Regions from separate parts of the Virgibacillus saliphilus genome, predicted to be linked through region 4. Evidence: riboswitches for the same ligand, from Rfam matches in the RefSeq annotation. Region 4 holds a riboswitch; each other region holds the start of a gene.
The links. Region 4 has a riboswitch for S-adenosylmethionine ahead of KFZ56_RS00080 (methionine ABC transporter ATP-binding protein). Riboswitches for the same ligand answer to the same signal wherever they lie in the genome.

Region 1 (2,205 bases), 1.8 Mb from region 4:
ATGCGCTTACAAAAACAATTAATTACTTTAACTTTATTCAACTATATATAATTGTATTCAACTTTGTTGAATTAAGTGTATAGTCATTGTTGGTAAAATGTCAACTCCTTTGTTTAAAAATAAAAAGAACCAGTGCCTTTCAATTAAATGGCACCGGTTCTTTTTTCATACAGTTATTTTACAATACGCTTTTGGTATTTTTTCCAGAGTGATGATTCGGCAATTACTCCTTGGATAGATAAATATCTCTAAGTGTATGCTTCCATCCTTTTTTTGAGTTGTCTCCTCCTATTTCATGAATCGTCCAATCAGGTTAAAAACACTGTTGAGGCCTGCCTGTTAACGATCTCAGTAAAATACTGAAGTTGCTTTTTCGTACGTTGTAAAATATCCTCATCGATAATGGGGTTTTCTTTTCTTTTATCTATTTGACGATCAAGCAGATAGAGACCTTTTAAATTATGACCTTTTAACGTAGCTAACACTGGCTTCAAGGTATATTCGATCGCTAGCAAATGAGACGCACTCCCACCTGTCATCAGCGGAAGTACTGGTGTGTGTTTGAGTACATCCTGTGGGAGAATATCAAGCAACGCTTTTAAGACTCCTGAATAGGCACCCTTATACACTGGCGATCCAACAATAACACCCTTGGCATTTTGGATTAGTTCTGTCACTTCGTGAATAGCCGGACTATCAAACTTCCCTTGAAATACCTCCTCTGCCGGCACATCTTTAATCGAAATATGAGTCACTGAGAAATGTTCCTGTTTAAGTAAGTTCCCTAGATATTTAAGCACTTGTTCTGAACGCGAAAAGGCTGAAGGACTTCCTGATATCACAACAATTTCACTCATAATGATCATCCTTTCTTATCCATGCATTTTTACTATATTCTCTTAGCAAGAAATTCTGCACTTCGCCATTAAAACAAGCCCCCTTTTCTTATAATGAGAAAGAGGGCTTATCTGATATTCCGCTCTTATCTCCCAAGATTACTCTCGGTGGAATTAGCACCTTTCCAACATTTGTCAGAGGTTGCTGAAGCTTCATAGGGCCACATCCCTCAGCTTCTCTGGATAAGAATATTTAATTATATGGTATAGTGTATTTTAATTAATCCGATAAGTCAAGTCAGTTTTGAAAATTTTAATAATGATGTTAGAGAAAAGAACCCCAAATTCCTCTGGAGTTCTTTTCTCTATTACAATCATTGTTCTTCCTCAGTTAATTTGTCTTCTATTTCTGTCATAATTTCTGCAGCTTTATTCCAGTCGCCTTCAGCTAACGCATCTTGATAGGAATTGAATAGATCTGAAAACTCTTGTAATAGCTCGTCAGATTCTGAAATTGGCTGTTCTTGTTCCCCCGGCTCTTCCTCAGATGTTTGTTCTTCATCTGGCTGACGATTCGGATCCACAAGATTGAGCATTTGCTCCATCGACTCCTCAAACGTTTCTTCCATTACGATGTGGTCCTCATAAGCAACGACAACCTGTTTTACTTCCGGAAGTGATGTCTCATTGGAAGACTCAATATAAATTGGTTCGACGTATATAACTGTATCTTCAATTGGAATGGCAAGTAAGTTCCCACGAATCACTTCTGATCCACCTTGTGACCAAAGATTCAATTCCTGAGAAATCGTGCTATCCTGGTTAATCCGGTTTTCAATTTGCTGCGGACCGTAAATATTTTCTTGCCTTGGGAAACGATAGACAAATTTTTCACCATAATATTCCCCATCATTACGTACACCGATCCATGCAAGCATATTTTGACGATTTTTCGGTGTATAAGGCATCATCAGAATAAACTCTTCCTCATCGTATTCGGGAAGCTTCATTGTTACATAGTATGGTTCCATTTCAATATCTTCGTTAAAGTATTTCTCTGTCGGGAACTCCCATGCATCTTCCCGATTATAGAACATTTCCAGATCAGTCATATGATACGTACCATACATTGATGCTTGAATGCTAAATAATCTTTCAGGGAAGCGGAAATGAGCCTGCACGTCTGCTGGGATTTCCTCTGTGAACAATTCAGGGAACATTTTCTGGTATGTCTGCACCAACGGATCATCCGGATTTGCAATATAAAAATCGACTTCGCCAGTATAGGCATCAACAGTCACCTTCACCGAGTTTCGAATATAATTGTCGTTATTCTGATAAGACTCTGAGTATGGATACCTTTCACCTG
Region 2 (2,205 bases), 3.1 Mb from region 4:
CATGGAAGCAGCAGCCCAAATCATCGCTATAACAGCTTCTGTGATCATCATCCCGTAGAAAATATACCGTCCTTGTGACTCCGTTTGAACAGTGCGAGAAATAATCGGTGACTGTGTTGCATGAAATCCGGACAAGGCACCACAAGTTATGGTTAAAAATAACATGGGAAAGATTGCTAGATTATCCGGGTGCATATTTTCCAGTGTAAGCTCAGGGATGGCTGAACCATAACCGGAAGTAAACATGGTAATTCCAACTCCAAGTGTACCAATTAAGAGAATAGCACCAAGGATTGGGTATATTCTACCGATAATTTTATCAATTGGCAGGACAGTAGATAAAAGGAAATACCCAAATATAAGAGCTAAAATAATCCATAACGCCATCTGGCCATCAAGTAGAACATGAAGGAGAGAGCCGGATGTTGTCGCAAAAACCGTTCCTACTAAAAGAAGTAGTAACAGTGCAAAGGCATTGACCAAATGCTTTGAAAAATTACCTAGAAATTTACCAGCAAGTTCCGGAATATGAGCACCTTTGTTTCGAATGGAAATCATTCCTGTCAAATAGTCATGAACGCCACCTGCAAAAATGGAACCCAGAACGATCCAAATAAAAGCTACCGGACCAAATAACGCACCCATTATTGGGCCAAATATCGGTCCTGTTCCAGCGATATTAAGCAATTGAATCATTGCATTGTTTTGCTTTTTCATTGGAACATAATCAACGCCATCGTGGTTAGCGATTGCAGGTGTTTGACGTGATTGATCTATTCCAAATATTTTTTCTATACATTTCCCGTATGTAAAATACGCAATAATTAATATAATAATAGATATGAAAAAGGTTAACATGTGCTACCTCCTGTTGTTTGAAATAGATATTGAAATCGTTTGCATAATATCATTAATTAACGACAAAAATCAAGTAATTTTCATTAAAAATTATATGCGTTTTCATTGTGTATGAATTCTATGAATGGAAATCAAAAAAATTTAAAAATACAGTTGACTTAATCACCAAAACACTGTAAATTATATACAATTACATAAACGAACTTCTTATCAAGAGAGGTGGAGGGTTATGGCCCTTTGATACCTCGGCAGCGGGCTCTTTGTGAGTACTGTGCCAATTCCATCAGACAGACGTCTGAAAGATAAGGGGAGGAGTACAGACCATTCAAACTCTCTTCTTATTGTGGAAGAGGGTTTTTTCGTTTTGATAGAGGAAACCGTTTCGGTAAAAAACGGCTAAATAATAAGCAAAAAAGGAGAGAAACAATATGACAGAATATGGAGTATGGATTATCGCTCTTGCTATTGGCTATACTTTTTCATTGATAATTGCCGGTCAGTTTGCGAAGCGGCGTTTAACTAAAAAAGATAGCTATTTTGTCGGTAATCGAAATTTCAATAAATGGATTGTGGCATTTTGTATAACTGGATTATTTTCCGGATCCACATATATTTCCATTCTTGAGCTTTCGTATTTAAGCGGGATATCAGCAGTTTGGTATGGAGTAGCAGAAATGGTTCAAATTTTTATTATTGCCTTTTTAATCATTCGTTCATTCCGTAAAAAAATGCTTGTTACTGTCTCTGGCATGATTGGTGATAAATATGGGCGGACTGCAAAGGGAATTTCCGGGGCTATTACCGCCTTTGCGTTTCCAATGTGGTCGGTTGCTACTGCGATTGCATTTGCCTCCGCTATTCATGTATTTACTGGGATTTCGCTGCCTCTATCTGTAGCTTTTACCGCAATGCTGCTTTTTGTTTATCTGCAGGCTGGCGGTATGTGGTCCATTGCCTTTACACAAACGATGAACATCGTATTATTTGGACTAATGATTATTATTGGTATCATTGCCTTTTTCTTAAATCCTGGAATCGATGGCCTGCGTGCACTTGCTATCGAAAGACCAGCCATGTTTAATCTTGGTAGCGCTGGGCTGCAAGTAATCGTTGTGTGGTTTGGAACTTTTCTAGTAAATGTTATTCTTGCTCAAGCCGCTTTCCAGATGGCACTTTCTTCACGAACACCTGAAGAAGGGCAAAGAGGCTTAATCATGGCCGGATTTATGGCAGTTCCATTTATTGTCGGTGGTGTTTTATTCGGGATTTCTGCAAGTGTCATTGTTCCAAATGCCCAAACCGGGCTCATTGCAATTCCCCAGTATTTAATGGAAGTGCTCCCCGCAC
Region 3 (2,205 bases), 2.7 Mb from region 4:
GAACAATATAATGCGATTACGGACGAAGATGAAAGCTAATTCGTGCTTATAGTTACGAAAGACAGGCTGATTTACAACAATGAAAATAGTTGTATAGTCAGCCTTATTTGTATCACAGCTTTTTTCACGTATTGTAGCTTTTACACAAATGATCGAAACTGCGACGGTGTAAAAGCAAGGATCGTTTAGAAATAGCTTGATCATAAACACATGTATAGAAGCTTTTTTGGTTGATTTTATCAGGGGTGTTGTGGGATCATGGATCATGAAACAAATAAAGTTATTATTGTTGAAGGATTGACCGATAAAAGAGAAATCAAGAAGGTTCTTACAGAAGATGTCACGATTCTATGCACAAATGGTACACTTGGTGTTGAGCGTTTTGATGATCTTCTGGAAACCTATGATTTGGATAATAAAGATGTCTTTATCATGGTTGATGAAGACCCTGCAGGCATAAAATTACGGAAACAATTGAGGCGGGAGCTTCCACTTGCCAAACATTTATATGTCAGTAGTGAATACCGCGAAGTAGCAACAACTCCTGGACACATGCTTGCTGCTGCTCTGGTGCGTACGGGATTTGCGGTGAATCCAATTTTTTTAGTTTAGGGTGGTAGTTTTGCAAGAAATAACAAATGAGCTGTTAAAGCAAGAACGTTATCTATTATTTGTTTACACCCCTTTTTGTGGCACATGTCATCTGGCACAAACAATGTTAACGAAAATAGAATCCGTGCATAAAGAAGACATTTTTTATAAGATGAATGCATCCCTACATGCTACTTTTATGCAAGAACAGCAAATTGAGAGTGTTCCATGTCTCTTAATTAAGGAAGGCAATGAGATAAAAGAAAAAATCTATGCTTTTCACTCTATTGCAAATATCTATACGTATCTAACGGATTATAAGCCTGAGTTATTTGTGAAGAGTTGACTGAGAGAGAAAATAGAATTGACATAAAAAGCATAGCATGCTACGATCTATATCATTGATGAATAAAATGAAAATGTATCTCTTATCTTGAGCGGTGGAGGGACTGGCCCTACGAACCCGCGGCAACCTCGACATTTTTATGTCTGAAAGGTGCCAATTCCTGCAAAGTGTAATTCTTTGATAGATGAGGGAACGAAGGTAAAATTATAACGTCCTTCTGTTCTCTTACAGAAGGACGTTATTTATGTTTAGCAAGGCATTCGAAACTTGTATCAAAAGGAGGATGAGACGTGATTTCAATTAAGGGTTTGAGTAAATACTTTACAACAAACAATAAGAAAATAACAGCTGTGGATGATCTGACCCTTACCATAAAAGAAGGCGAAATATTCGGCGTAATCGGCTATAGTGGGGCCGGAAAAAGTACATTCGTTCGTTTGCTTAATCGTTTGGAAGATCCTTCCCGTGGTAGCGTAGAAATTGAAAATAGGGAAATAACGGAATTAAATGCCAAAGAGCTTCGCTTGGCTCGGCAGGAGATTGGAATGATTTTTCAGCATTTCAATTTGCTTTGGTCATGTACGGTGACGGATAATATTGTATTTCCACTAGAAATAGCTGGTGTTGCAAAGGGGGAACGCGAGGAACGTGTACGGGAACTCATTGATTTGGTAGGACTCTCTGGAAGAGAAAATGCATATCCATCTCAGCTAAGCGGGGGGCAGAAACAGCGTGTAGGCATTGCTCGTGCTTTAGCAAACAATCCGAAAGTGTTACTTTGCGATGAAGCAACTTCCGCACTGGATCCGGAAACGACCAATTCCATCCTCGACTTACTGGTTGATATTAATCAGCGACTGGGCCTGACCATTATCCTGATCACTCATGAAATGCATGTTATACGCAAAATCTGCAAACAAGTTGCGGTGATGGACGAAGGGAAAATTGTGGAACAAGGAGATGTATTAAACGTGTTCCTGCATCCAAAACAACCTGTGACAAAGAAATTCGTAGAACAGGTTATGGGTGCGAATGAGGATGATAGCATCTCTCATTTAATCCATACGTATGAGCAAGGAAGGATAATACGGCTTCATTTTATTGGTGAGACGACAAATCAGGCTTTGATAAGTCAACTTGCTAGGAAATTCGATCTCGACATAAATATACTCCAAGGTAAAATAACACAGACGCAAGCTGGTGCATACGGGACGTTATTCGTACAGGTTGTGGGAGATACAGTCGAAACGGATAAGGCTACAACTTAT
Region 4 (2,205 bases):
AGCACCCATCGACTGGGCAGCATCCATCACACCCGGATCAACTTCAAGCAAGGAACTTTCTATTAATCTTGCAATATAAGGCCCTGAAAAAAGTATCATTGGCACAATTGCAGCCGCAGTTCCAATCGACGTTCCAACAACTAAGCGGGTGAATGGAATGATTGCAACCATTAAAATAATAAACGGGATGGATCGGAAAATATTTACGATAGCGTTTAAAATGGTAAAAACTATTTTATTCTCCCATAAATGCCCTTTTCGTGTTACAACAAGTAAAATTCCTAACGGCAATCCTATGATAGCGGCAAATAGTAAAGAGACAATTACCATGATAGTTGTTTCCCATAATGCGCCTGAAATTTGCTGCCAATCAACTAACATCTGCTAACACTTCCTTTATCGTTACTTTTTTCTGATGAACATGCATGATGACACGATTAATCTCCTTTTCGTCCCCTTCAAATTTCACAATCAAATTGCCAAATGGTGTCCCTTGTAATTCGGTAATACTTCCAAATAATACATTCACTTCGACATTAAAATGTTTCGCTATTTGGGAAAGCAGTGGTGCTCCTGTTGACTCACCGGTAAATACAATGCGATAAATTTGATGATCCCCGTCTTGCCTTTGAAGCAGTTGGTGCACCGATTCAGGTATCTCATCATGCATAACGGAACGGACAAAATTATGGGCAACCTCTGTTTTAGGCTGGGAAAACACATCGAATACAGAGCCTGACTCAACTACTTTTCCATTATCCAGCACCGCTACTTTATCGCAAATTTCACGAATAACCGCCATCTCATGCGTAATAATTAATATCGTAATATTATACTCCTGATTGACGCGCTTCAATAGCTTCAAAATTGAATTGGTTGTTTCCGGATCCAGAGCTGACGTCGCCTCATCACATAACAGAACTTCAGGCTGTGTAGCGAGTGATCGTGCAATGCCTACACGCTGTTTCTGTCCGCCGGATAACTGATCTGGATAGTTATCCGCCTTATCACGTAATCCAACGAACTCCAACAGTTCATAAACCCTTTTGTTTATTTCTTCTTTTGGTGTTTTGGTAAGTAACAAAGGCATTGCTACATTTGTAAAAATCGTTTTCGAATTCAATAAATTGAAGTGCTGGAAAATCATTCCAATATTACGTTTGGCTTCCCTTAAATCCTTCGTTGAAAGGCTTAATAGATCTTGATGATTCACAATAACCTTCCCCGATGTCGGACGCTCAAGTAGATTGGCACACCGAATTAATGAACTCTTCCCAGCACCACTGAAGCCGATCACACCATATATTTCGCCTTTTTCAATATGCAGATTAACATCATCTAAGGCCTTCACTTCTTGAGACGTACCCTGATAAACCTTTGTCATATGTTCAAATGTAATCAAGCTCTCTCCCCCTCGAAAATAAAAATACCCCTTCTTATAAAGATAAGAAGAGGTAACGCGTGTATTCATCCTCTTCTTATCTTTCAAGCTCATCGCTTGCTGGAGTTGGCACGTTACTTTTATAAAAAAAGTTCGTTGCCGAGATTTCACAGGGCCAGTCCCTCCATCTCTCTTGATAAGAAGTAATAATTATTAAATTTGTATTGCTATATACAATACTATCGTTATTTTAATTTGTCAATTGTTTTTTTTAGAAATTATTTTCTTGTAAGGGGAGTGTCTTCGATACATCAACGTATTAACGTAGGAAAAAATAGGCCCCCCTATACTGAAACCCGAAGTTCAGACATGAATGCCGAACATAAAACGCTGAATGCCGATGAATAAGCCACGATTGCCGAAACCGACGCTCGGAATACCGAACCAATTGCGCTGAATGCCGAAGCACCATGTCCGCTACAGTTTTTGTGTCTACAAACTAGGCTGGGAACTGTCCTTACTACTTTATCGCATTAATATTCCGAGGGACAGACCTCTCTTACTTTATAACATCCTTCCCACCCATATAAGATCGCAACACTTCAGGAACGATTACTGATCCGTCTTCCTGCTGGTAATTTTCTAAAATAGCTGCGACTGTGCGACCGATGGCGAGTCCGGATCCATTAAGCGTATGAACGAATTCCGGCTTTCCCTTTTCATCTCGCCGAAAACGGATGCCTGCACGTCTTGCTTGGAAAGCTTCAAAATTGGAGCATGAAGAAATTTCGCGATACGTATCCTGACTAGGGATCCATACTTCA

Region 1: it holds a riboswitch for S-adenosylmethionine, as region 4 does, so the genes downstream of both, ssuE (NADPH-dependent FMN reductase) here and KFZ56_RS00080 (methionine ABC transporter ATP-binding protein) in region 4, are expected to answer to the same signal.
Region 2: it holds a riboswitch for S-adenosylmethionine, as region 4 does, so the genes downstream of both, KFZ56_RS15180 (sodium:solute symporter family protein) here and KFZ56_RS00080 (methionine ABC transporter ATP-binding protein) in region 4, are expected to answer to the same signal.
Region 3: it holds a riboswitch for S-adenosylmethionine, as region 4 does, so the genes downstream of both, KFZ56_RS13330 (methionine ABC transporter ATP-binding protein) here and KFZ56_RS00080 (methionine ABC transporter ATP-binding protein) in region 4, are expected to answer to the same signal.

The regions. Positions count from the first base shown of each region.
Region 1 covers NZ_JAGYHC010000001.1:1,835,996-1,838,200, reverse strand. The annotation lists gene ssuE (NADPH-dependent FMN reductase) at 309-857, opposite strand; SAM riboswitch class I at 980-1,086, opposite strand; gene KFZ56_RS08800 (UPF0182 family membrane protein) at 1,211-2,205, opposite strand, start outside.
Region 2 covers NZ_JAGYHC010000001.1:3,151,639-3,153,843, reverse strand. The annotation lists gene KFZ56_RS15185 (carbon starvation CstA family protein) at 1-858, opposite strand, end outside; SAM riboswitch class I at 1,063-1,167, shown strand; gene KFZ56_RS15180 (sodium:solute symporter family protein) at 1,287-2,205, shown strand, end outside.
Region 3 covers NZ_JAGYHC010000001.1:2,742,774-2,744,978, reverse strand. The annotation lists gene gcvH (glycine cleavage system protein GcvH) at 1-39, shown strand, start outside; gene KFZ56_RS13340 (toprim domain-containing protein) at 259-612, shown strand; gene KFZ56_RS13335 (thioredoxin family protein) at 623-937, shown strand; SAM riboswitch class I at 1,017-1,128, shown strand; gene KFZ56_RS13330 (methionine ABC transporter ATP-binding protein) at 1,228-2,205, shown strand, end outside.
Region 4 covers NZ_JAGYHC010000001.1:18,721-20,925, reverse strand. The annotation lists gene KFZ56_RS00085 (methionine ABC transporter permease) at 1-381, opposite strand, end outside; gene KFZ56_RS00080 (methionine ABC transporter ATP-binding protein) at 371-1,402, opposite strand; SAM riboswitch class I at 1,476-1,584, opposite strand; gene serS (serine--tRNA ligase) at 1,941-2,205, opposite strand, start outside.